2 regions of the Streptomyces sp. NPDC046215 genome follow, and region 1 is predicted to be linked to the other one. Evidence: riboswitches for the same ligand, from Rfam matches in the RefSeq annotation. Region 1 holds a riboswitch; the other holds the start of a gene.
What was found. A riboswitch is a leader RNA that binds a small molecule or an ion and turns the genes downstream of it on or off. The one in region 1 is predicted to bind glycine.

Region 1 (7,483 bases):
CGGCCGCCCCGTCGTCGTGGTCGTCAGCGCCATGTCCGGCACCACCGGCAGGCTGAAGGAGACCCTCGAACGGCTCGCCCCCGACCCGCCCCCCGAGGCCGCCGCCATGCTGCTGACCAGCGGCGAGACAGTCAGCGTCGCCCTGCTCACCGCCGTCCTGGACATGGTCGGCCTGCGGGCGAGCCCGGTCGCCGCCGCGGGCACCGGCCTGCTCGCCGAGGGCCCGCCGCAGCACGCGGCCCTCCTGCGCGCCGACCCCGCCCCGCTCACCGCCGCCCTGGCCGCCCGCCCGGTCGCCGTCGTCCCCGGCGGCCGGGCCGTCACCGCCGCCGGGCGCTCCGTCATGCTGGGCCGCAACAGCTCCGACCTCTCCGCCGTCGCCCTCGCGGGCGCCCTGTCCGCCCCGGTCTGCGAGCTCTTCTCCGACGTCCCCGGCATCTGTACGGCCGACCCCTACCTCGTCCCGGCCGCCCGCACCCTTGAGCACGTCGCCTACGAGACGGTCCGCCGGATGTCCCACCACGGCGCGAAGGTCGTCCACACCCGGGCCGTCGACTGGGCCGAGCGGCACGGGGTCCTGCTCCACTGCCGCCCGCTGCCGCCGGGCGGGGGCGCCGGGACGGTCGTCGGCCAGGGGCCGCCCGCCCCGGCCGTGGTGGTGTCCGCCCGGGACGACGGCCTCGCCCGGATCACCACGCTGCGCGAGGACGGCCCCGCCGAGCACACCCTCGTCCCCGCAGCCGACGCGGCGGACCGGGCCCGCCGCGCCCACCGCGAGCTGTTCCCGGACGCGGCGGAGGACGCCCCGCCGGTGCCGCCCAAGGCCCGCTCCGCCTACAGCGACGTCCTCATCACCTGACACACCCGATCCCTGCCCGCGGGCCGGAAACGCCGACGGCCGGCACGGAGAGCCCCCGTACCGGCCGTCGCTGTATTTCTCGACCGCGCTTACAGCGACGGGTACAGCGGGTACTTCGCCGCGAGGGCGCTCACCCGGCCGCGCAGCGCCTCGGTGTCGTAGGAGGGCTTGAGGGCCTCGGCGATGACGTCGGCGACCTCGCGGAAGTCCTCGGCGGTGAAGCCGCGGGTGGCCAGCGCCGGCGTGCCGATCCGCAGGCCCGAGGTGACCATCGGGGGCCGCGGGTCGTTCGGGACGGCGTTGCGGTTGACCGTGATGCCGACCTCGTGGAGGCGGTCCTCGGCCTGCTGGCCGTCAAGCTCCGAGTCGCGCAGGTCCACCAGGACCAGGTGCACGTCCGTGCCGCCGGACAGCACCGAGACGCCGTGCTCCGTGACGTCGCTCTGCACCAGGCGCTCGGCGAGGATCTTCGCGCCCTCCAGCGTCCGCTGCTGGCGCTCCTTGAACTCCTCGCTCGCCGCGACCTTGAAGGACACCGCCTTCGCCGCGATGACGTGCTCCAGCGGGCCGCCCTGCTGGCCGGGGAAGACCGCGGAGTTGATCTTCTTGGCGAGGGCCTGCGTGGAGAGGATCACACCACCGCGCGGGCCGCCCAGCGTCTTGTGCGTGGTGGTGGTGACGACGTCGGCGTGCGGCACCGGGTTGGGGTGCAGGCCCGCGGCGACCAGGCCCGCGAAGTGGGCCATGTCGACCATCAGGTACGCGCCGACCTCGTCGGCGATCCGCCGGAAGGCCGCGAAGTCCAGCTGGCGCGGGTAGGCGGACCAGCCCGCGACGATCAGCTTCGGGCGGTGCTCCTTGGCGAGGCGCTCGACCTCCTCCATGTCGACCAGGTTCGACTGCTCGTCGACGTGGTAGGCGACCACGTTGTAGAGCTTGCCGGAGAAGTTGATCTTCATGCCGTGGGTCAGGTGCCCGCCGTGCGCGAGGTTGAGACCCAGGATGGTGTCGCCGGGGTTGAGCAGCGCGAACATCGCGGCGGCGTTGGCCTGCGCACCGGAGTGCGGCTGGACGTTCGCGGCCTCGGCGCCGAAGAGCGCCTTGATCCGGTCGATCGCGATCTGCTCGACGACGTCGACGTGCTCACAGCCACCGTAGTAGCGGCGGCCCGGGTAGCCCTCGGCGTACTTGTTGGTGAGGACCGAGCCCTGGGCCTCCATGACGGCGACCGGAGCGAAGTTCTCCGACGCGATCATTTCGAGGGTGGACTGCTGGCGGTGGAGTTCGGCGTCGACAGCGGCGGCGACGTCGGGGTCGAGCTCATGGAGGGAGCTGTTCAGAAGCGACATGAGTTCTTCCTGGACTTCCTGGGCGGAGGCGGAGGGGACGGGGTCAGCCGGCGAAGGCGGTGTACTCGTCGGCGGACATCAGGTCCGCCGGCTCGTCCGTGATCTTCACCTTGAACAGCCAGCCGCCCTCGAAGGGGGCGGAGTTCACCAGCGAGGGGTCGTCCACGACGTCCTGGTTGGCCTCGACGACCTCGCCGGTCACCGGGGCGTACAGGTCGCTGACCGACTTGGTCGACTCCAGCTCACCGCAGGACTCGCCCGCGGTGATCGTGTCGCCGACCGCGGGGAGCTGGGCGAAGACGACGTCACCGAGCGAATTGGCCGCGAACTCGGTGATGCCGACCGTCGCCACGCCCTCCTCGGCGGCCGTCAGCCACTCGTGCTCCTTGGTGTAGCGCAGCTGCTGGGGGTTGCTCATGGCTAGATTCTCCTGGATGCGCGTGGGTGCTTGTGCAAGGGGTCTTGACAGGTGGGATGAAGGGACTCAGCGCTGACGCTTGTAGAAGGGCAGCGCGACGACCTCGTACGGCTCCTGGCTGCCGCGAATGTCCACAGCCACACCCTTTGTACCGGGTGCGGAGTGCTCCGCGTCGACGTACGCGATGGCGATCGGCTTGCCGAGCGTGGGGGAGGGGGCCCCGGAGGTGACCTCGCCCACGGTGGCGCCGCCGGCGACGACCGGGAACCCGGCGCGCGGCACCCGGCGGCCCTCGGCGATCAGCCCGACCAGCTTGCGCGGCGGCGCGGCCGCGGCGCGCTCGGCGGCGGCCTCCAGCGCGGCGCGGCCCACGAAGTCGCCGTCGTTCGCGGTCTTGTCGAACTTCACGACCCGGCCCAGGCCCGCGTCGAAGGGCGTGGTGGCGGTGGTCAGCTCGTGCCCGTACAGCGGCATGCCCGCCTCCAGGCGCAGCGTGTCGCGGCAGGAGAGGCCGCAGGGCACCAGACCGGCCTCGGTGCCCGCGTCGGTCAGCGCCCGCCACAGCCGCTCGGCGTCGGCCGGGGCGACGAACAGCTCGAAGCCGTCCTCGCCGGTGTACCCGGTCCGGGCGATGAGCGCGGGCACGCCCGCGACGGTGCCCGGCAGGCCCGCGTAGTACTTCAGGCCGTCCAGATCGGCGTCCGTGAGGGACGTGAGGATCGCCGGGGACTCGGGGCCCTGGATCGCGAGCAGCGCGTAGTTCTCCCGGTCGTCCCGGACCTCCGCGGTGAAGCCGGCCGCGCGCTCGGTCAGCGCGTCGAGGACCACCTGGGCGTTGGAGGCGTTGGCGACGACCATGTACTCCTCCTCGCCCAGGCGGTAGACGATCAGATCGTCCAGGATGCCGCCGGCGGAGTCGCAGATCATGGTGTAGCGGGCGCGGCCGACCGCGAGGGCGCCGAGATTGCCGACGAGGGCGAAGTCGAGGGCCTGCCCGGCCTGCGGCCCGGTGAGGGTGATCTCGCCCATGTGCGAGAGGTCGAAGAGGCCCGCGCGGGTCCGTACGGCGTGGTGCTCGTCGCGCTCGCTGCCGTACCGCAGGGGCATGTCCCACCCCGCGAAGTCGGTCATGGTCGCGCCGAGCGTGCGGTGCAGCGCGTCGAGGGCGGTGCGGCGGGGGGCGGCTTCGGTCATGTTCAGGCTCCCAGGCAGGGTCGCGAGGTTCACGGAGGGCTCGCGGAACAGGGGAAAACAGGGGGAAAGCGCCCTCCCCATCTGTCATCGGAACCTGAGAGGTTCACCGAGAGACTCGGCTTGCACCTTGGGTGGGACCGCGCGGGGCGGTCCGCTTTTCAGATCTGCCTCACCCGCGCGGTACGGGGCCTGAGAGATTCAAGGGAGGAACTTGCTCCTTCGGCGTCCGGCACGGATGGCCGGAACTCTCCCGCGCGGATTCGAGCGGCCGGTATGCAGTTGAGGTGTGCTGCTGGCGCGCACATCATTGCACGGACGAGCGTGCGGGGGACTGCTCGCTGCCCACTCAATTGCATTACCTTTTCTTTACATTTACTGGGTAGAGGGGAGGGACCGGACCGGGGGAGGTCGATCACCTTGCGCACGCGGGGTACGGATGTGAGACGGGCGGGCCCTGCGCCGCCCGAGGCCGGCGGGCAGGACGAGGCCGAGGACGACGGAACCGCGCCGGCGGGCCGCCCCGAGGGCGTGCTGGATCTGCGCGGCACGGCCCGCGCCCGGCTGCGCTATCCGGCGGGTGACCTGCTCATCGTCTCCGGACTGCCCGGCAGCGGTAAGTCCACGCTCATCCGGCGGGCCGTGCCGGCGCTCGACGGCCGCGGCGGCGTCGTCTGGTGCGTCGACTCCCAGGACACCCGCGAGCGGGTGGAGCGCCGCACGCCGCCCTGGCTGCCCTATGCCCTCTACCGGCCCCTGGTCCGCCTGGCCCACTACGCGGCCCTGCGCCGCGCCCTGGGGTCCGGCGGGAGCGCGGTCGTGCACGACTGCGGGCAGGTCGCCTGGGTCCGCCGCTGGGCCGCCCGCCACGCCCGCCGCCGCGGCGCCGCGGCCCACCTGCTCCTCCTCGACGTGGCGCCGGACACCGCCCTCGCCGGGCAGGCCGAGCGGGGGCGGGAAGTCTCCACGTACGCCTTCGGGCGGCACCGGCGCGCGATGGCACGGCTGGCCGCGGACGCGGCGGCGGGCCGGCTGCCGGCCGGCTGCGCGTCGGTGACGCTGCTGGACCGGGCTGCCGCGCGGGCGGTCGAGGGAATCGTCTTCGACGGCTGAGCGGCGGCCCGCGGCCGGGCGGCCGCCGGGCGCAGGGCCGCCCTCGCAGCGAGCGAGCCGGAGGGCCCTGTGCGGGCCGCCGCCAGGGCGTGTCCGCGTCGCGGGGCGGCGCTCGTGGCGGGCGAGCCCGGCAACTGCGGCGAGCTCCCCGCTATCGCGCCCGGGTCCGGCGGGCCTAGGCAACGGGGGCCGGCGGCGCCGCCTCCTCCGTCAGGCCGGGGATCTTCGCGAGCAGTTCCTTCAGGTCCTCGACGGCGGTCGCCGTGGACGCCTTGGCCGCCGCCGAGTCCTTCTTGAGGACGTCCTGGAGGAGCTTCTCGATGTCCTTGATCAGCTTTTCCAGCAGCTGTTTGATCTCCGCCACCGGGTCCGGGGCCCGGTGGGCGCCGGCTTTCGGGGTGGCCGGGGGCGTGAGCTTCTTCGTCGCCTCCAGCAGCTGCGCGGTGGACTTCTGCAACTGCTGCCGCAGGCTCGTGAGCGTCTTGAGGTCCGGCTTCCCGGCCTGGGCCTCCCTGGCGATGCGGGACGTCAGGGACAGGGTCTCGCCCAGGTGGCCGGCGACCTCGAGCTGCTGCTGGACGGCGGCGGCCTTCGGCTGGGCGGGCCGGGCCGCCGGGCGGGGCTCCGGGGCTCCCCGCTGGCCGGCCAGGGCCGGGCCGGCCGCGCCGGCCAGCAGGGAGCCGCAGGCCGCGGCGGCTATGACCGCGGAGGAGAGCTTGGTGACGCGCATGCTGGTGTGTCCCTTCGGGCAATGCCGGAGCTGTCGGGTAACTGCCCGCTCACCGTGTGACGCCAGGGGCGGCCGTGCAACCCGATGCCCGCTGGGCGCGTCCTTGCCCGTGGTGCGGCCGACCGGCCCTGACCTGGCACGTCGGCACCGAATCCGGCAGCCGCCGGGGACCGCCGGGCGTACAGCCGTTAGGGTGCGGTTGCGGAATCGTCGAGACGGTGGTGGGACGGCGTTGGACCAGATGAACTTCCCTCAGCAGCACCCGGGCGGCGGCGTCCCCGGGACCCGGCCCGCCAACGAACTCGAAGAGGTGCTCGCCGCCTCCCTGGGCGTGCCCGGCACCGGCCCGCGCATCGTGGAGGTCCTCGGCCGCAGCCGGGTCTGGATCCCCCTCCCCAACGGCGGCGGCCCCGACAGCCCCGACCTGGACCTGCCGACCCTGGAGCTCGACGGCGCCGCGTACGTGCCGGTGTTCAGCTCCGAGGCCGAGTTCCTGCGCGTCGCCGGGGAGCGGATGTCCTTCGCCGTGGCCCCCGCCGTCGAGTTCGCCCGCGGCCTGCCCCCGCAGGTCGGCATCGTCGTCAACCCCGAGGGCACCGTCGGCGTGCCCCTGCCGCCCGCGGCCGTCGCCGAGCTGTGCCGGGCCGGGCGCACCCCCCTCGACGGCGACGCGACGGGCGGCCGGGTCCGCCTCTTCCAGCCCGACTGGCAGGACGAGCCCACGGCCTTCCTCGCCGCCGCCGGCCTGGAATTCGCCGCCGCCAAGGTGGTGCGGACCGCCCGCCGCACCCTGGCCAGCGTCGAAGGGGGTGCCCCGGCGCTCTTCGTCGGCGTCGAGCTCGACCTGCCGGACCCCGGCAGCCGCACCGCCGCGCTGGACGCCCTGGGCCGCGCCCTGGCCGCGGCCCCCGTGCCCTGGCCCGTCCAGCTGGTCTTCCTCGACGTGGCCCACGACCCGGTCGGCGACTGGATGCGCGAGCAGGTCCGGCCTTTCCACGACCGTGACCTGTGACTGTGCCCATGCCGGCGGCCGCGGCCTCGTAAGCTGGTTGGATGACCGCGGGGGGTGCGCCGGCACGTCCCGGAGCGGTACACGGACAGCCGAGAGAAGAGGCGGACCCAGGTGAGCGCGGGCGCGGAGAGCGGCGTGGAGCAGATGCTGCGCGAGATGGCGCCCGGCCGGTACGACGCGTACGAGGGGCTGTTGCACGCCCTCGCAGAGGGCAGCGTCTGGATGCTGCTGTGGCACGGTCAGGCCGGCTCGCCCGACGCCCAGTACGGCAACATGGAGATCGACGGCCTCGGCTACGCGCCGTGCGTCACCTCCGCGCAGGAGCTCGCCGCCAGCGGCTGGAACCGCGCGCACGAGGTCGTCTCCGGCCGCGCCGTCGCCACGTCCCTCTACCCCGGCCGCTGGGGCCTGTGGCTCAACCCGCACGCCCCGGGCGGCGGCGTCGGCGTGCCCTGGCTCGACCTGCGGCGCGTCGCCTGCGGCCTGGACCGGCTGCCGGCCGGCCCCCTGCGGCTGAGCGAGCCGGCCGTCGACATCCCGCAGTTCTACGCCCTGCTCGGGCAGAACGCCCACCGCACGCCCGCCGTGCGGGCGCTGCGCCGCGCCTGGGTGCAGCCCGCGCTGGGCAGCCCGTACCTGGCGATCGGCCTCGACCTCTACGACACCTCCCCGGCGGCCGTGGAATCGGTGCGGGTGATGATGGGGCAGTCGGTCGGTGTGGTGCCGGAAGGGCTGCCGGTGTCCACGGTGGCGATGTCCGACGAGCACGACCCCGTCGCGATGTGGATGCGGGCCAACACCCGCCCCTTCT
Region 2 (7,483 bases), on a different contig from region 1:
TGTGATCGATAACGCCCCGCGGCCGCCGCATACCCAGTAGGCTCTCCGCTACGCGCGCGACGGCACATTCCGTCGGCATGGCACGAAACTCCGTTTTTGCGCACGACGCTGGCAATAAACACGGGCGAGATTCAGCCTACCGTGCCCGGGGAATAACCCGAGGTGGCACGCGCGAATCCGGCACAGAATCACCGAAATCACCCCGGCACGGCGCCCTGATATCCCCTTGCCGGAAATACTCACGACAGCTAGCCGAAACACCATGTGAACACGTGTCGTATAAACTCCGGGAACGAGGCAGAGAGCAGGCGCCCTGGCCGCGGCAAGTCGGTTCGGTCCCCGGCCCCCCTCTGACCCCGCAAGCCGACAGCGCCGTCCGCACCCTGCCAGCACCACGTGTCTCCGAAGTGAGAGGCGACCCACCATGCCGCTGCATGTCCCCCCTGCCCCCGCGCCCGCCCTGCTCAGCGTCGTCACCGCGCTCGGCTCCCCCACCGCCGTCCGCGAGGCCCGCACCCCGTCCCTGAAGTCCGCGCCGGGGCCGCTGACCCCCGAACTCCCGCTGCCCGTACACGTGCTGGACCAGGCCAGCCACCGCGGCGCCACACCCCGCACCCGGCTCACCGGCTGGCGGTTCCTGATCCGGGGGGCCGAGCGCGTGGTGGCCGCGGCCGAGACGGCACCGGCGCCCGACGGCTGGGTGTTCTCCCACTTCTTCGAGGGCCCCTACCTCGCCTCCACCGAGCGGGCGCTGCGCCAGGCCGAGGCCATGGCCACGCCGTACCAGCCCCGGCTGCTGTCGGTCCCGGAGCTGTACATGCTCACCCTCTGGCTCCACGGCGACATCACGGCCGACGCCTCGTCGGCCCTGCCCACCCCCGGGGACCTCCTGGTGCCGCTCGCCCCCGCGCCGCCGGGCATCGCCGCCTACCGGCCGCACCGCTTCACCGAGCTGCTGCCCGTCCTCACCCTCCGGCTGGCCCCGCCCCCGCTGCTCAAGACGCCCGCCTGAGCGACGCACTCCCCGTCTCCGCCCCGCGGCCCGGCGCCGCGGGGCGCACATACGTGCCCCCTCCTCACCCTCTCGGACTAGTCCGCCGGGACCATTCCTAACCACCCGGCAGGACAGTCCTGTTGGGAGCAACCGCCCGCACGGGTGACGCGTCCTCACCCAGTGAGGAGCGCTGCCGGGAAATCCCTGCGGAATGACGCCCGTAGGGCAACACTGGTATCGACCAACCGATTCGCCAACGGGGGGCGGCATGACCGCATCGAGCCGCAGGACAGTCTCCACATCACAGCGAAAGAACCCGCCCATGTGCCAGCACCAGCCCACGTGCCCGTCAGCCGACTCCACCGACCGGGAGGCCGCCCACCTTGTGGCGCACTTCCCGGAGCAGGGCTGGAGCCTGCTGTGCAACGGCGTCCTGTTCTTCGAGGACACCGGTGAGCTGCTGCCGGACGGGCAGATCATCGCACCGCACCGGCCGCTGGACACCGACCACGTGGTGACAGCTGCCTGATCCCGCAGTTCGCACGGAAGCTCGACGCACCACAGCTTGACGCACCACATCTCGTCGCACCACGCACAAGGGGGCCGGCCCGGCGCACTCGCCGAACCGGCCCCGATCTGTGCCCCGGGCCGTCAGCCCCGGGGTCCCTCAGGCTCGTTGAGCCCCTCAGCCTTCGTACTCCTCCATCGGAGGGCAGGAGCAGACGAGGTTGCGGTCACCGAACGCACCGTCGACGCGGCGCACCGGCGGCCAGTACTTGTCGGCGGACACCCCGGCCGGGAAGGCGGCCTCCTCGCGGGTGTAGGGGTGGTCCCACGCGCCGGTCACCGAGCCGGCGGTGTGGGGGGCGTTGCGCAGCGGGTTGTCGTCCTTCGCCCACTCGCCCGAGCCGACCTTCTCGATCTCGGCGCGGATCGCGATCATCGCCTCGCAGAACCGGTCCAGCTCGGCGAGGTCCTCGCTCTCCGTCGGCTCGATCATCAGCGTCCCGGCCACCGGGAAGGACATGGTGGGCGCGTGGAAGCCGTAGTCGATCAGGCGCTTGGCGACGTCGTCCACGCTCACGCCGGTCGCCTTGGTCAGCGGCCGCAGATCCACGATGCACTCGTGCGCGACGAGGCCGCCCGGGCCGGTGTAGAGCACCGGGTAGTGGGGCTCCAGGCGCTTGGCGATGTAGTTGGCGCCGAGCACGGCGACCTGCGTGGCCCGCTTGAGCCCCTCGCCGCCCATGAGCCGCACGTAGGCCCAGGAGATCGGCAGGATGCCCGCCGAACCCCAGGGGGCGGCCGAGATGGGGCCGACACCGGTCTCGGGCCCGGCGGTGGGCTGCAGCGGGTGGTTGGGCAGGTACGGCGCCAGGTGGGCGCGGACCCCGACCGGGCCGACGCCCGGGCCGCCGCCGCCGTGCGGGATGCAGAAGGTCTTGTGCAGGTTCAGGTGCGAGACGTCGCCGCCGAAGTGGCCGGGCTTGGCGAGGCCCACCAGGGCGTTGAGGTTCGCCCCGTCCACGTACACCTGGCCGCCCACGTCGTGGACGAGCCCGCAGATCTCGCTGATGTGCTCCTCGAACACCCCGTGGGTGGAGGGGTAGGTGACCATCAGGACGGACAGCTCGTCGCGGTACTGCTCGATCTTGGCCCGCAGGTCGGCCGCGTCGACCTCGCCGTCCTCACCGGTCTTGACGACGACGACCTTCATCCCGGCCATCACGGCGCTGGCGGCGTTGGTGCCGTGCGCAGAGGAGGGGATGAGGCAGACGGTGCGCTGCTCGTCGCCGTTGGCGCGGTGGTAGGCCCGCACGGCCAGCAAGCCGGCGAGCTCGCCCTGGGAGCCCGCGTTCGGCTGGATGGACACCTTGTCGTAGCCGGTGACCTCCGCGAGGCGCTCCTCCAGCTCCGTGATGAGCGTGAGGTAGCCGCCGGCCTGCTCGACGGGCACGAAGGGGTGCAGCGCGCCGAACTCCGGCCAGGTGACCGGCTCCATCTCGGTGGTCGCGTTCAGCTTCATGGTGCAGGAGCCGAGCGGGATCATGCCGCGGTCCAGGGCGTAGTCCCGGTCGGCGAGGCGGCGCAGGTAGCGCAGCATCGCGGTCTCGGAGCGGTGCTCGTGGAAGACGGGGTGGGTGAGGTACGCGTCGCCGCGCAGCAGACCCTGCGGGAGGGCGTCCTCGGTGCGGGCGTCGAGCGCCTCGATGTCGGCGTCGCCGGCCCCGAAGGCGGCCCACACGGCGGCCAGGTCGGCGCGCGTGGTGGTCTCGTCGCAGGCGATGCCGACGTGGTCGGCGTCGGTCAGGCGGAGGTTGACGCCGCGCTGCCGGGCCGCGGCGACGACCTCGGCCGCCCGGCCGGGCACGCGTACGGTCAGGGTGTCGAAGTACGCGCCGTGCACGACCTCGGCGCCGGCGGCGCGCAGCCCCTCGGCGAGCACGGTGGCGTAGCGGTGCGTGCGCCGGGCGATGGCCGCGAGGCCGTCCGGGCCGTGGTAGACCGCGTACATGCCGGCCATGACGGCGAGCAGGACCTGGGCGGTGCAGATGTTGCTGGTGGCCTTCTCGCGGCGGATGTGCTGCTCGCGGGTCTGCAGGGCCAGCCGGTAGGCCTGGTTGCCGTCGGCGTCGACGGAGACACCGACGAGGCGGCCGGGGAGGCTGCGGGCGAACTGCTCGCGCACGGCCATGAAGCCGGCGTGCGGACCGCCGAAGCCCATGGGCACGCCGAACCGCTGGGTGGTGCCGACGGCGATGTCGGCACCCAGCTCGCCGGGCGAGGTGAGCAGGGTCAGGGCGAGCAGGTCGGCGGCGACGGTGACGATCGCGCCGAGCTCGTGGGCGCGCTCGATGACCGGGCGCAGGTCCCGCACGGCACCGGAGGCACCGGGGTACTGGAGCAGGACGCCGAAGACGCCGCGCTCGGCGATCTCCTCGGGGATGCCCCCGGTGAGGTCGGCGACGACGACCTCGACGCCGGTGGGCTCGGCGCGGGTCTCGATGACCGCCACGGTCTGCGGCAGGGTGTCGGCGTCCACGAGGAAGACGCCGTTCTTGACCTTGCCGACGCGGCGGGCGAGCGACATGGCCTCGGCGGCCGCGGTCCCCTCGTCGAGCAGGGAGGCGCCGGAGGTGGGCAGCCCGGTGAGGTCGGCGACGACGGTCTGGAAGTTGAGGAGGGCCTCCAGCCGGCCCTGGGAGATCTCGGGCTGGTAGGGCGTGTAGGCCGTGTACCAGGCGGGGTTCTCCATGACGTTGCGCAGGATCACCGGCGGGGTGAACGTGCCGTGGTAGCCGAGGCCGATCATCGGGGTCAGCACGGCGTTGCGGGCGGCCAGCGAGCGGAGTTCGGCCAGGACCTCGGCCTCGCTGCGGGCCTCGGGCAGGTCCAGCGCCTCGGCGCTCTTGATCACATCCGGCACGGCGGCGGCGGTGAGCTCGTCGAGCGACCCGAAGCCGACCTGGGCGAGCATCTTCGCCTGCGCCCCGCCGTCAGGACCTATGTGGCGGCGCTCGAAGGGCGTGCCGCGCTCGAGGTCGGAAAGGGGGATGCGGTGGGCTGTCATCTGCGGAGGCCTCCTGGTCGTCACGACCTGCGAGGGGTACCACGGCGCGGGTACCCGGACGGCCTCCCCCTCTGTCATCTCAACCTGAGAGCTTCACCGGGCCGCAGGGAGCGGACCGGCTTTCACCGTCGGTGAGGAGGGGCTTCGGCGTGGTGCCTGACCGGGGCCCGCCCTGCTTTCCAGAGTGACCTCGTCCGTGCGGTACGTGTGCCTGAGAGATTCCGGGGAGGATTTGCTCCTTCGGCGCCCCCGTCGAAGCCGGTGAGGGCTCTCGGGGGACTCTCCCGCACGGGGTCTGCGGCCACTGGCCAGACTACCAGCGCGGGTCCGAGGCGAACCCTCGAGTGGCCGGTTCCCGCTTTGTGGCTTTTCGTTGTTGTCGGGAGGTGCGCAAGGGGGTGCCTGCGCCCCGCGGGGGGACTCGGGGAAGCGAACCATGGGAGGAACGGTGCAGACCGATATCGACCCGCGGAGCCTGATCGGCCGCAAGGCGTTCGACCGCAACGGCGCGAAGATCGGCACCGTGGACGAGGTGTACCTCGACGACGCGACCGGTGAACCGGAATGGGCGGCCGTGCGCACCGGGCTGTTCGGCCGGGACGCCTTCGTCCCCCTGGAACCGAGCGTGGTCGTGGACGACGCCCTGCGGATCCCCTACGAGCGTTCCCTGATCAAGGACGCCCCGGACTTCGGGGTGGGCCGCCACCTCTCCCCGGAGCAGGAGCTGCAGCTCTACCACCACTACGGGCTCACGCTCCCCACGCCGGAGGGCCCGGGGAGGGCCGGCTCGCCGGCCTCGCCGTCCTCCGGGGAACTCGGCTCGGCGGGCGGCCCGGGCGGCTGATCCCCGGCCCCGACCAGGGGCAGGGGCTCGCCCGGTTCGAGCGCCGGGTCGTCGACGGCGAAGGTCCGCACCCGGCCCGGGGCCGACCAGGGCTGCTCGAAGCGGACGGTGACGCGCCCGACCCCGCTGCCCTGGACCCAGCCCGTCCCGTACTCGCGGTGCCGCACGTCGAGCCCGGGGAACCAGCGCCGGGGCCGCTCGGCCACCGGCTCGGCACCGGTGGCCTCGGGCGCCGCCGCGTCCTCGGGGTCCGGCGTCCGGGCCAGGGCCTCGGCGGCCTCGTTCGCCGCCTGGGCGAAGAGGTCCTCCTGGGTGTAGTCGGCGAGCCCGGTGACCCCCACGCCCAGCAGCCGGACGCCCGCGGTGGTGTCGACGGTCTCGATCAGGCGGGCGGCGGCCTCCCGGACCACCCCGGGGTCGTCGGTGGGCCCGCGCAGGGTCTCCGAGCGGGTCAGCGTGGAGAAGTCGTAGCGGCGCACCTTGATGACGACCGTGCGGCCGGAGCGCCCGGCCGCGCGGAGCCGCTGCACGCACCGGTCGGCGAGCCGGGCGATCTCCAGCTGGACCCGTGTCCGGTCGGTCAGGTCCTCTTCGAAGGTGTCCTCGACCGACACCGACTTGGCGTCCCGCTCGGCGACGACGGGGCGGTCGTCATGGCCGGTCGCCATGGAGTACAGCCCCGCGCCGTGGGCCTTGCCCAGCAGCCGCACCAGCTCCGCCTCGCCCGCCTCACCGATCTCGGCGACCGTCGTGATCCCGGCCCGGCGCAGCGCCTCGGCCGTGGCGGGGCCGACCCCCGGGATGACCCGGGCCGACATGGGGCCGAGCAGCCCGCTCTCGGTACCGGGCTCGATGAGGAGGAGGCCGTCGGGCTTCGCCTCCTCGGAGGCGATCTTGGCGAGCATCTTGGAGCCGGCGAGCCCCACCGACCCGCTGAGCCCCGTCACCGCCCGGATGTCCCGCCGCAGCTGCTCGCCGACGGCCCGGACGGCCGCCGACGTGGGCTCGACGCCCCCCGCTTCGAGGTCGACGAACGCCTCGTCCAGGCTGAGGGGCTCCACCAGCGGCGACAGCCGGCCGAGCAGCTCCATCACGGCCTCGCTGACCTGCCGGTAGAGCGTGAACCGGGGCGTGAGGTAGGCGGCATTTGGGCACAGGCGGCGGGCCTGTGCCGTGGCCATGGCCGAGCGGACGCCGAAGACCCGCGCCTCGTAGGACGCCGTGGCCACTACCCCCCGGGGGCCGATCCCGCCGACCACCACGGGCTTTCCCCGCAGGCTGGGCTTGGCCGCCTGCTCCGCCGAGGCGTAGAAGGCGTCCATGTCCAGATGCAGGATCGTCGGTGCACCTCTCACACCCTTGATGCTGCCGCACACCACTGACAATCGCACGCATGTGCCCCTGCCGACGGGTGCCGGCGGGTGCGGCAGGTGCGCCGCCGGCTCAGCCGGCCCGGTTGCGGCGGCGGGCGAGCTCATCCGCCGGGTTGTGCCCGACGAGCGTCTCGCCGGTGTCCACCCGCTCGCCGTGGAGCTGGGCCAGCACCGCCTCGACGTCACGCCACACGACGCCCACCGCGATGCCGAAGATGCCCTGCCCGCCCTGGAGGAGGTCGACGACCTCGTCCGGCGAGGTGCACTCGTACACCGTCGCGCCGTCGCTCATCAGCGTCATCCGCGGCAGATCCGCCATCCCGCGCGAGCGCAGGTGCTGCACGGCCGTGCGGATGTTCTGGAGGGACACCCCCGTGTCCAGGAGCCGCTTCACGATCTTGAGGACCACCACGTCCCGGAAGCTGTACAGCCGCTGGCTGCCCGATCCGTACGCGGGCCGCACGCTCGGCTCCACCAGCCCGGTCCGAGCCCAGTAGTCGAGCTGGCGGTAGGTGATGCCCGCCGCCGCGCACGCCGTCGGCCCCCGGTATCCGATGCTGTCGGTCTCCGGACCCTGCGGTGCGCCGAGCCCCGCCGCCGGAACAACAGGACGGGAGGCCTGTTCGACTGTCCCCCCGAACAGCGGATACGGACTGCCGACCGCCGTACCGTCGCCCATGCTTCTCACGCCGACCTCCGTC

Region 2: it holds a riboswitch for glycine, as region 1 does, so the genes downstream of both, gcvP (aminomethyl-transferring glycine dehydrogenase) here and gcvT (glycine cleavage system aminomethyltransferase GcvT) in region 1, are expected to answer to the same signal.

The regions. Positions count from the first base shown of each region.
Region 1 is NZ_JBEYZW010000044.1:8,406-15,888, reverse strand. It holds gene ABZ951_RS19955 (aspartate kinase) at 1-859, shown strand, start outside; gene glyA (serine hydroxymethyltransferase) at 949-2,208, opposite strand; gene gcvH (glycine cleavage system protein GcvH) at 2,252-2,626, opposite strand; gene gcvT (glycine cleavage system aminomethyltransferase GcvT) at 2,693-3,820, opposite strand; glycine riboswitch at 3,989-4,083, opposite strand; gene ABZ951_RS19935 (AAA family ATPase) at 4,259-4,930, shown strand; gene ABZ951_RS19930 (hypothetical protein) at 5,106-5,660, opposite strand; gene ABZ951_RS19925 (enhanced serine sensitivity protein SseB) at 5,902-6,672, shown strand; gene ABZ951_RS19920 (enhanced serine sensitivity protein SseB C-terminal domain-containing protein) at 6,817-7,483, shown strand, end outside.
Region 2 is NZ_JBEYZW010000025.1:8,482-15,964, reverse strand. It holds gene ABZ951_RS13740 (hypothetical protein) at 425-1,012, shown strand; gene ABZ951_RS13735 (DUF5999 family protein) at 1,317-1,523, shown strand; gene gcvP (aminomethyl-transferring glycine dehydrogenase) at 1,680-4,565, opposite strand; glycine riboswitch at 4,755-4,862, opposite strand; gene ABZ951_RS13725 (PRC-barrel domain-containing protein) at 5,014-5,409, shown strand; gene ABZ951_RS13720 (DNA polymerase IV) at 5,307-6,764, opposite strand; gene ABZ951_RS13715 (MerR family transcriptional regulator) at 6,853-7,470, opposite strand.